One region of the Bradyrhizobium centrosematis genome, then DNA from elsewhere that is predicted to be linked to it. Evidence: riboswitches for the same ligand, from Rfam matches in the RefSeq annotation. Region 1 holds a riboswitch; the other holds the start of a gene.
The links. A riboswitch is a leader RNA that binds a small molecule or an ion and turns the genes downstream of it on or off. The one in region 1 is predicted to bind S-adenosylmethionine.
Positions count from the first base shown of each region.

Region 2: another riboswitch for S-adenosylmethionine. It lies ahead of P6U31_RS34540 (O-succinylhomoserine sulfhydrylase); the one in region 1 lies ahead of P6U31_RS04895 (homoserine O-acetyltransferase).

Region 1 covers NZ_CP120703.1:1,026,972-1,032,060, forward strand. The annotation lists gene hisC (histidinol-phosphate transaminase) at 1-938, opposite strand, end outside; gene P6U31_RS04890 (chorismate mutase) at 973-1,821, opposite strand; SAM riboswitch at 1,975-2,054, shown strand; gene P6U31_RS04895 (homoserine O-acetyltransferase) at 2,145-3,356, shown strand; gene metW (methionine biosynthesis protein MetW) at 3,353-4,015, shown strand; gene P6U31_RS04905 (alpha/beta fold hydrolase) at 4,107-4,970, opposite strand.
Region 2 covers NZ_CP120703.1:7,312,805-7,317,893, reverse strand. The annotation lists gene P6U31_RS34550 (SGNH/GDSL hydrolase family protein) at 1-294, shown strand, start outside; gene P6U31_RS34545 (SGNH/GDSL hydrolase family protein) at 307-1,293, shown strand; gene P6U31_RS34540 (O-succinylhomoserine sulfhydrylase) at 1,550-2,737, opposite strand; SAM riboswitch at 2,812-2,891, opposite strand; gene P6U31_RS34535 (2'-deoxycytidine 5'-triphosphate deaminase) at 2,972-4,108, shown strand; gene P6U31_RS34530 (PAS domain S-box protein) at 4,161-4,577, shown strand; gene P6U31_RS34525 (hypothetical protein) at 4,682-5,089, shown strand, end outside.

The DNA.
Region 1 (5,089 bases):
CTGCCCTTGTCGGTCGGGAAATGGATCAGCACGAAATTGGCGACGCTCGGCGTCACCTTCAGCCCGAGCTTGCCGATCTCCTCGGTGAGCCAGTTGCGCCAGGTCTCGGTGAACTGCTTCGACATCGCCTGATGCGCGGTGTCCTCGATCGCGGCGACGGCGGCGTACATCGCCGGCGTCGACACGTTGAAGGGGCCGCGGATGCGGTTGACGGCGTCGATGATGTGCTCGGGGCCGAACATCCAGCCGATGCGCAGCGCAGCGAGACCGTGGATCTTGGAGAAGGTGTGCGTCACCACCGTGTTCTCGGTGGTGGCGACGAGCTCGATCCCCATTTCATAGTCGTTACGAGAAACGTAGTCGCAATAGGCGGCATCCAGCACCAGGAGCACGTGCGACGGCAGGCCGGCGCGCAGCCGCTTGACCTCGTCGAACGGCACATAGGTCCCGGTCGGATTGTTGGGGTTGGCGAGCCAGACCAGCTTGGTCTTCGGCGTCACCGCCTTCAGGATGGCGTCGACGTCGCAGGTGAGGTTCTTCTCGGGAGCGATGACGTTTTTGGCGCCGACCGCCATGGTTGCGATCGGGTAGACCAAAAAGCCGTGCGTGGTCGAGATCGCCTCGTCGCCGTGGCTGAGATAAGTGTGCGCAAGCAGATTGAGGATTTCGTCCGACCCGGCGCCGCAGATGATGCGGTTGGGGTCGAGTCCGAACGAACGGCCGATCGCCTCGCGCAGCACGCGCGAGGTGCCTTCCGGATAGTCTTCCAGATGATCCGCGACGCGCTTGAAGGCTTCGATCGCCTTGGGCGAGGGCCCGAACGGCGTCTCGTTGGCGGAGAGCTTGAACACCTTGCGGCCCGGCTCGGCGACCGGGCTCTTGCCGGGCGTGTAGGGCGCAATATCGAGAATGCCGGGATTCGGCACGGGGCGGGACATCTTGAACTCCGAAAATGGCGGGGCGGCGCGCGACTTACGATTTCGCCCCGGTCGGGGGCACCGTATAGCGTGTTGCGTGGCTGCCGACGAGGGCCGTGGAGCGCACCGAGGCCCCCGCCTCGATCAGGGCAGCTTTGATTTTGTCGATGCTGGTCGCGCTCGTGACCGAGACCAGCAGCGCCGCGCCGTCGAAGGCGGTATCGGGCACCGCCACGATCTCGGCGAGCGGCGACAGGGCGCGCGCGACCTCGGCGTTCCATCCGGAGACGCGCACGCTGAAGGTCTCGACCTCCGTCACCAGGGCGCTGTCGGCGACGCGCGAGATCGCGAACACCGGCAGTGCGGCCGGATGGTCGGCGCGCTCGACAAACGGCATCCGTGCGATGATCTTGGGCGCACCGTCGGCTTCCAGCTCCAGCCACCACGGCGTGCGGCTCGAGGTCGCCGAGACCAGCGCCAGATCGCCCTTGGATTTCGCCACCGCCTCGACCGCGGCCTGCGCGCTGAAATGCGCGACGTAAGGCACGGTGAAGCCGAAATGAAAGCGCGCGGAATCGCGCATCGCCGGCTCGCTCACCGAGATGTCGGCATGCACCGAGAACGGCGCCTGCACATAGGTGAAGGTCGAGATGATGACGCGCCAGATGCTCTCGACCGTGTCGAGCGGCAGGATGCCGCGATGACGCTGCACGATCTCGCGCATCATGGCGGCCTCGCGTGCCGGACGGAACGCCGAGCCGACTTCCTGGGTCTGCTTCACCTGGATCAAGCGGTCGATGATGTCGCCGCGCTGCATCAACAGGCGATGCATCCCCTCGTCGATCGCGTCGATCTCCTTGCGCAGTTCCTGGAGCGATGGTGGCGCGGGCGGACGTTGGGACATATCTGACTGCGATGGTTTCGAGGGGATGTCCTGATTAGGCAGTCGGGGCGGCGAAAGCAAAGAGAAATGACGTGCTTTGCGGGCGACGCGACAAAGGCGAATTGGGCCGATCCGGGCCGCGACTTGACGAAAACCGCCCAAGACGGTAGCTTTTGCCTGTTCCGTGGTCATTTGAGCCGGCCGGCTTGCAGCCACGTTAAAAAACTCGCTAAACAGGCCGGGGACGCTTCCGATCCCGGCCGAACCTATCGTTCAGGCCGGGTTTTTCATGGCCTGATGCAAGTGGCGGTCACGCGTTGATCGCAAACGAGGTCGATGGTCAGATGGTTGGCGTCAAGTCGATACCCAGTCCTGCGATCAGTGCTGATGAGCGATCGCATGAGGTGGATCATCCGAGCTCGCAGGTCGCGCATTTCGGCACCGAGCAGCCGCTGCGGCTCGATTGCGGCGTCGATCTCACCCCGTTCCAGATTGCCTACCAGACCTATGGCGAGCTCAACGCCGATCGCTCCAACGCGGTGCTGATCTGCCATGCGCTGACCGGCGACCAGCATGTCGCCAACGTGCATCCCGTCACCGGCAAGCCGGGCTGGTGGGAGACGCTGGTCGGTCCTGGCCGACCCATCGATCCCAAGCACTACTTCATCATCTGCTCGAACGTGATCGGCGGCTGCATGGGCTCGACCGGGCCGGCCTCGATCAATCCCGCCACCGGCAAGGTCTGGGGCCTGGATTTTCCCGTCATCACCATTCCCGACATGGTGCGGGCGCAGGCCATGCTGATCGACCGGCTCGGCATCGACACGCTATTTGCGGTCGTCGGTGGCTCGATGGGCGGCATGCAGGTGCTGCAATGGACTGCCGCCTATCCGGCCCGCGTGTTCTCCGCGCTGGCGATCGCCTGCGCGACGCGGCACTCGGCGCAGAACATCGCCTTCCACGAGCTCGGCCGCCAGGCCGTGATGGCCGATCCCGACTGGCACGGTGGTGGCTATGCCGATCGCGGCATCCATCCGCATCGCGGGCTCGCGGTGGCACGGATGGCGGCACACATCACCTATCTCTCGGACGCGGCCTTGCATCGCAAGTTCGGCCGGCGCATGCAGGACCGCGAGTTGCCGACCTTCTCGTTCGATGCCGACTTCCAGGTCGAATCCTATCTGCGCTACCAGGGTTCTTCCTTCGTCGAGCGTTTCGATGCCAACTCCTATCTCTATCTGACGCGCGCGATGGACTATTTCGACATCGCCGCCGACCATGGTGGCGTGCTGGCAAAGGCGTTCGCGGGAATTGCGACCCGATTCTGCGTGGTCTCCTTCACCAGCGACTGGCTGTTTCCGACCTCGGAATCGCGCGCCCTGGTGCACGCGCTGAATGCATCGAGCGCGCGGGTGTCGTTCGCCGAGATCGAGACCGATCGCGGCCATGACGCCTTCCTGCTCGACGTGCCCGAATTCTTCGACATCTCCCGCGCCTTCCTGCAATCGGCGGGCAAGGCGCGTGGGCTCACGGGCAAGAAGGGCGGCGAGCGATGAGCGTACAGGAAGTGCTGCCGCTCGGCGGTCTTGCGACCGGGCCCTCCGGTCAGTATCGCGCCGACCATCTCCTGGTCGCCGACATGGTCAAGCCCGGCTCCAAGGTGCTCGACGTCGGCTGCGGCGAGGGCGATCTGCTTCAGCTGCTGGAGACCCGCGGCATCGATGGCCGCGGCATCGAGCTGTCGCGGGAGGGCGTCAACCGCTGCGTCGCCAAGGGCCTTGCGGTGGTGCAGGGCGATGCGGACACCGACCTCGTCAATTATCCCGATGATGCGTTCGACTACGTGATCCTGTCGCAGACGCTACAGGCGACGCGACAGCCGCGCGTGGTGCTGGAGAATCTGCTGCGCATCGGACGCCGCGCCATCGTCTCGTTCCCGAATTTCGGCTTCTGGAAGATGCGGCTCCAGCTCCTGATCGGCGGCCACATGCCGCGCACCGAGAACCTGCCGGCGACCTGGTACGACACCGCCAACATCCACTTCTGCACCATCAAGGATTTCGTGCAGCTGTGTGACGAGATCAACGTCAAGATGGAGCGCTCGGTGGCGCTCGATCTCTACGGCCGCCCGGTCCCGCTGAACCTGCCCTGGTGGGTGTGGAACATGTTCGGCGAGCAGGCGGTGTTTCTGCTGAGCAGAGGCGAGGGGAAGTGACCCCGGAGGCGTCATTCCGGGGCGCTCGAAGAGCGAACCCGGAATCTCGAGGTTCCGGGTCTGGTCCTTCGGACCATCCCGGAACGACTGGCTAACCGACAGCGAGCGACCGCGGATCCCGCACCGGCCAACGCCCCGCTTCCACCAACGTCACGAACCGCTCCACGCTCGCGTTGAACAGCGCTGGCTCCTCGAGATTGAGCACGTGACCGGACTTCGGAAACATCGCCAGTCCGGCTGCGGGCAGGTGCTTCTTCAAGAACAGGCTCGGCCCGATGCAGGGATCGTCCTCGTCGCCGCAGATGATCAGTGCTGGCGTCGCGACGCCCTTGATCGCGTCGGTCATCGTGTAGATCGAGGGGCGGCCGCCCTGGAAGCCGCGCATCGTGCGCGCCGAGCCCTTGGCGTCGTGCCGTGCCAACGCAGCATAGAAATCCGCATGCCCGCGCGGGTCCTTCACCAGGAAGGGAATCCGGCTCGGCGCCTCGCGCGTGACCTTTGCGACCTCGGCGGAGCCCAGCGTCTCGAATTGCTCGGCATTGGCGCGGCACTGCTTGCGCCAGGCCTCCAGGTTCTCGATTTCAGAACCCGAGCCGACGCCGGCCAGCGTCATCGATAGCGCACGCTGCGGCGCGTTCAATCCGATCTGCAGTGACGAGTAGGCGCCCATCGAAAGACCGACGAGATGCGCGCGCGCGATTCCGAGATGATCGAGCACCGCGAGCGCGTCGGTGTAGAAGTGCGTGTAGCTGTAGACCTCGCCCTCGGGCACGTCCGACGGCGTGTAGCCGCGCGCAGAGTAGGTGATACAGCGGTGGCCGCGCGAGAAGTAGCGCATCTGCGGCTCCCAATTGGTGTAGTCGGCCGCAAACTCGTGCAGAAAAATGATCGGCGTTCCCTGACCCGCCTCTTCGAAATAGATGCGGACGTCGTCCCTGGTCGTGGCGTGGGGCATTAACGATTTCCCTCTCTTCAAGCCGCCTCTGCAGGATCGCAGTTAATGCTGTTGTCCGCAATGCGGCGGCATTGCACCAGCACCAGCACAAAATCATCGCAGCCATTCGCAGACGAGCC
Region 2 (5,089 bases), 1.3 Mb from region 1:
AAGGCAGGGGCCGACGTCGTCTTGATGAATTTGCAGTACAGCCCGCGCACCGAAACCATGATCTCGGCGCAGCCTTTTCTCGATAATATGCGCGTCGTGGCGCAGGAGCACGACATCCCGCTGTTCGATCGTTTCGCGATCATGCGGCAGTGGAATGATCAGGGCCAATTCGACCTGTTCAGCCCGTCCCGCGGGCCCGAGCTGGCGAAGCAGGTCCATGATTGCCTTGGCCGGGCGTTGGCACAGTTCGTGATCGACGCTGCCCATCTGGAGCCGGCCCAGCAGCAAAATTGAGGTCTAGCGTTAATGAGTTCTCTCCGCCCTTTTTGCCTGACGTCATGGCTGGCTGCGCCCGCTATGGCGGCGCTGCTGTTGCTGACGCCGGCCTCGCATGCGCAGACGCCAGCCGCACAGCCGAGCCCCGCACCTGCCCAGTCGGCTGATCCCGCGCCCGCTGCGTCCTCCCAGACCACCGTCGCGGCAAGGTCGTCCGAGCAGCGCGGCGCCACGTCGCGCGCCATCGACAAGGTGAAGGAGGTCGCGAAGTCCGCCGCCGACATCTTCAGCCGCGTGCCTTGCCTGCCGCCGAAGGGCGGCTCGACGGCGATGGGCTCGCTGCCGCATGTCGCAAGCAAGCTCGTCGCCGGCCAGCCCGTCGTCATCGTCGCGTTCGGTTCGTCGTCCACGGCAGGATTCGGCGCGAGCTCGCCGGAGTTCAACTATCCGAACCGCCTCGCCGCGCAGCTGCGGCGTCACTACCCGACTGCTGACATCACCGTCATCAATGCCGGCGTCGGCGGCGAGGATGCGCCCGAGATGATGAGGCGCCTGCAGACGCAGGTGATCGACGTGCATCCGGATCTCGTGATCTGGCAGGTCGGCACCAATGCCGTGCTGCGCAACCTCGATCCCGGCGACACCGCCAAACTGGTCGAGGACGGCATTAGCCGCATCCAGGCCGCCGGCGGTGCCGATATCGTGCTGGTCGATCCGCAATATTCGCCGGCCGTCAACCAGCGCAAGGAGAGCGCCGGCAAGATGATCAAGCTGCTCGGCAAGGTCGCCGAGCTTCGTCACGTCGGCATCTTCCCGCGCTTCGAGGTGATGCGCGACTGGCACGAGAACCAGTCGATTCCGGTCGAGAGCTTCGTCATCGCCGACGGCCTGCACATGAACGATTGGGGCTATGCCTGCTTCGCCCAACTGCTCGGCGACGACATCATCCGCTCCGTCGGTCAGATCAAGATCGGCGTGAACGTGCCTGCTGACGTGAGAACGTATCGGCCGATGTAGTTTGATTCACCCTCCCCTGGAGGGCAGGGGAATCGCATGTGGCTCTTTGCACGAGCTGAGCGCACGCCTCGTCCTTCGAGACGACCGCTTTCAGCGGTCTCCTCAGGATGAGGCTAAGCGGCATCGGAGCCCTCGAAACCAGCGAAACGCACTCGGTCCTCATCCTAAGGGCCCGCCAACGGCGGGCGTCTCGAAGGATGCGCCACACGCGACATCACTCTCATATGCGGTAGCCCTCCAGGGAAGGGTAAGAAGATCACGCCTTCTCCAGCGCAGCGGTCAGATCCTCGATCAGATCGTCGGCGTGCTCGAGCCCCGCGGAGAAGCGGATGAAGCCCTCGCTGATGCCGAGCGCGGCGCGGTCTTCCGGCTTCAGGCGCTGATGCGTCGTGGTCGCCGGATGGGTGACGAGGCTCTTGGCGTCGCCGAGATTGTTCGAGATTTTCGCAAGCTTGAGCTCGTTGAGCACGCGGAATGCGGCCTGCTTGCCACCCTTGACTTCGAAGCCGACCAGCGTTGAGCCGCCGCGCATCTGCTTTTTCACCAATGCCGCTTGCGGATGATCAGCACGGCCTGGATAGACCAGCCGCGAGATCTTCGGATGGCTCGCCAGCACCTCGGCGACGCGTGCGGCCGTGTCGGTTTGCGCGCGCACGCGCACGCCGAGCGTCTCCAGGCCCTTGAGCAGAACCCAGGCGTTGAACGGCGAGATCGACGGGCCGGTCTGGCGCATGAAATTGTGGATGTGCTCGGCGATGAAGGCTTCCGACGACAGGATGATGCCGCCGAGGCAGCGGCCCTGGCCGTCGATATGCTTGGTCGCGGAATAGACCACGACATCGGCCCCGAGCGCCAGCGGGCTCTGCCAGATCGGCGTTGCGAACACGTTGTCGACGACGAGCCGCGCGCCGCCTTTGTGTGCAATCTCGGCGATGCCGGGGATATCGAGCACATCCAGCGTCGGATTGGTCGGACTCTCCAGGAAGAACGTCTTGGTGTTCGGCCGCAGTGCGCGCTGCCATTGGTCGAGGTCGAGCCCGTCGACCAGCGTGGTCTCGATGCCGTAGCGCGGGAGCAGGTCCTGAATGACGTAGAGGCACGAGCCGAACAGCGCGCGCGAGGCGACCACGTGATCGCCGGCCCTCAGCGGTGCCAGGATCGCGGTCGTCACCGCGGCCATGCCGGTCGCCGCCGAGCGCGCCGCTTCGGCACCCTCGAGCTCGATCATGCGGCGCTCGAACATCGCGATGGTGGGATTGGAGTAGCGCGAATAGATGAAGCCCGGATCCTCGCCCTTGAACCGCGCCTCGCATTCCTCGGCGCTGTTGTAGACGTAGCCCTGCGTCAGGAACAGCGCCTCCGACGTCTCGCCATATTGCGAGCGCAGGGTGCCGGAATGGACCAGGCGGGTTTCGGGACGGTAGTTGGCGGTCGACTTCGACATAGGTACCTCCGACATGACCGCTTCGTCGAAAACGGTCACAAAAAAACCGGCCTGGATATCTCCACGGGCCGGGATCACAGAGGTCCCCGGCCTGTTTAGCGACTTATTTAACGTGGCTGCAAGCCGGCCGGCTCAAATCACCACGGGATAAGTGATGCTCATATTCTGCAATGCCCTTTCCGTCAAGGCGTCCATCGGATAGCCGTAAAAGACTTGTATTTCCCGCATGTCCGGATGCATTTGGCCCCTGATGAGGATCCCCGGTTGACGTTCACGGTCGCGCCCGACGCCAATGGTATCCTGCCCGACCGCATGATCGCGGCGATGGCGGAGGCGGGGCTCATCCTGCCCGCCTACGACTTCGTCGAGAGCCAGATCCAGCCGGCCAGCCTCGATCTGCGCCTCGGCGACATCGCCTATCGCGTCCGCGCCAGCTTCCTCCCCGGTCCTGGCGCCACCGTCGCCGAGCGCATCGACGAGTTGAAGCTGCACGAGTTCAGCCTCGCCGACGGCGCGGTGTTGGAGACCAACTGCGTGTACATCGTGCCGCTGCTGGAAAGCCTGGCGCTGCCGCCGGAGATCGTCGCGGCCGCCAATCCGAAGAGCTCGACCGGCCGGCTCGACGTCTTCACCCGTGTGATCGCCGACGGCACCCGCCGCTTCGACATGATCGGCGCCGGCTATCACGGTCCGCTCTATGCCGAGATCAGTCCGAAGACGTTTCCGGTGCTGGTGCGCGAAGGCTCGCGCCTCAGCCAGGTCCGCTTCCGCACCGGCGATGCCATCCTCAATGCCGACGAGCTCGATGCGCTGCATGCCGCCGAGCGTCTCGTCGACATCGACGATGCCGATCTGTCCGGCGGCGTTGCCGTCTCGGTCGATCTCTCCGGCGAGAAGGCGAACGGTTTTGTCGGCTACCGCGCCAAGCGCCACACCGGGGTCGTCGACGTCGATCGCCGCTCCGGCTATGCTGTGGAGGATTTCTGGGAGCCGATTTCGGCCCGTCCCGACGGCAGCCTGATCCTCGATCCCGGCGAATTCTATATCCTCGCTTCCAAGGAAGCCGTGCAGGTGCCACCCGACTACGCCGCGGAGATGGTGCCGTTCGATCCCCTGGTCGGCGAATTCCGCGTGCATTATGCCGGATTCTTCGATCCTGGCTTCGGCTACGCCGGCGCCGGCGGGCTAGGATCGCGCGCCGTGCTGGAAGTGCGCTCGCGCGAAGTGCCGTTCATCCTGGAGCACGGCCAGATCGTCGGCCGCCTCGTCTACGAGAAGATGCTGGCCCGTCCCGACGCGATGTACGGCCAGCGTATCGGCTCGAACTACCAGGCCCAGGGCCTCAAACTATCGAAGCATTTCCGGGTGTAGCGATATCGCGTAGCCCGAATGGAGCCAACGGGGCTACCTGCGAGGTGACGAGATGACCAACCCATCCGAGCTCGACGCAAAGATCGCCGAAGACGTCGCGGATGCACTGATCTATTCGGATCGCTCCGGCACGATCATGCGATGGAACCGTGCAGCGACGGCCCTGTTCGGCTTCTCCGCGGCGGAGGCACTCGGCCAGAATCTCGATCTGATCATTCCCGAGCATCTGCGCGCCGCGCACTGGAAGGGGTTTGAAGCTGCGCTCGCGAGCGGCACGATGAAGCTTGCGGGCAAGCCGACGCTGACCCGCGCGCTGCACAAGAGCGGACGCAAGCTCTACATCGAGATGACCTTCGCCCTGGTGCGGGATTCCAGCGGCGGCATTCTCGGATCTGTCGCGATGGCGCGCGACGTCACCGATCGGGTCGAGCGAGAGCGCGCGGCCAAGGCGCCGCCGCAAACTTCGTGATGCGGAATTGGCGAGCGCTCGTGCAGAGCGCCCTGCATGGACGTCATGTTGCTTGCCAAAGGGGGCGGTGACACACTCGATCGAAAGAACGATCGGGAGCAAACATGACCACCGCATCAGATCCCGCGCAGGAAGCTCAATGGCAGCGTTGGCGCGCGGTGGCCGACCTCTATCACGCCTATTTCACCGGTCTCATCCTCACCGTCGTCACGCGTCGTGGTACCGCCGATGCGGCTGAATTTGTCTTCCGCGTCTTCCGCCGTCAGCAGCAGGAGCGCTTCCTGCCGGGGCTCAGGAAACTCGGCATCGATCATCTGCCGCCGGCGGTCGCGGCCGCGCAATATCACTACCTCTCCAATTGGATCGGCGGCGTGCATGTCGAATACATGTATGAGAGCGACGCCAAGGCCTGGATTCGTTATCCGCCGCCGCGCTGGATCTGGAAAGGCACTGCGATCTGCGGCGTGCCGGGCGAGGTCTCCCGTGCGATGCTGCGCGGCTGGCACGCCAAC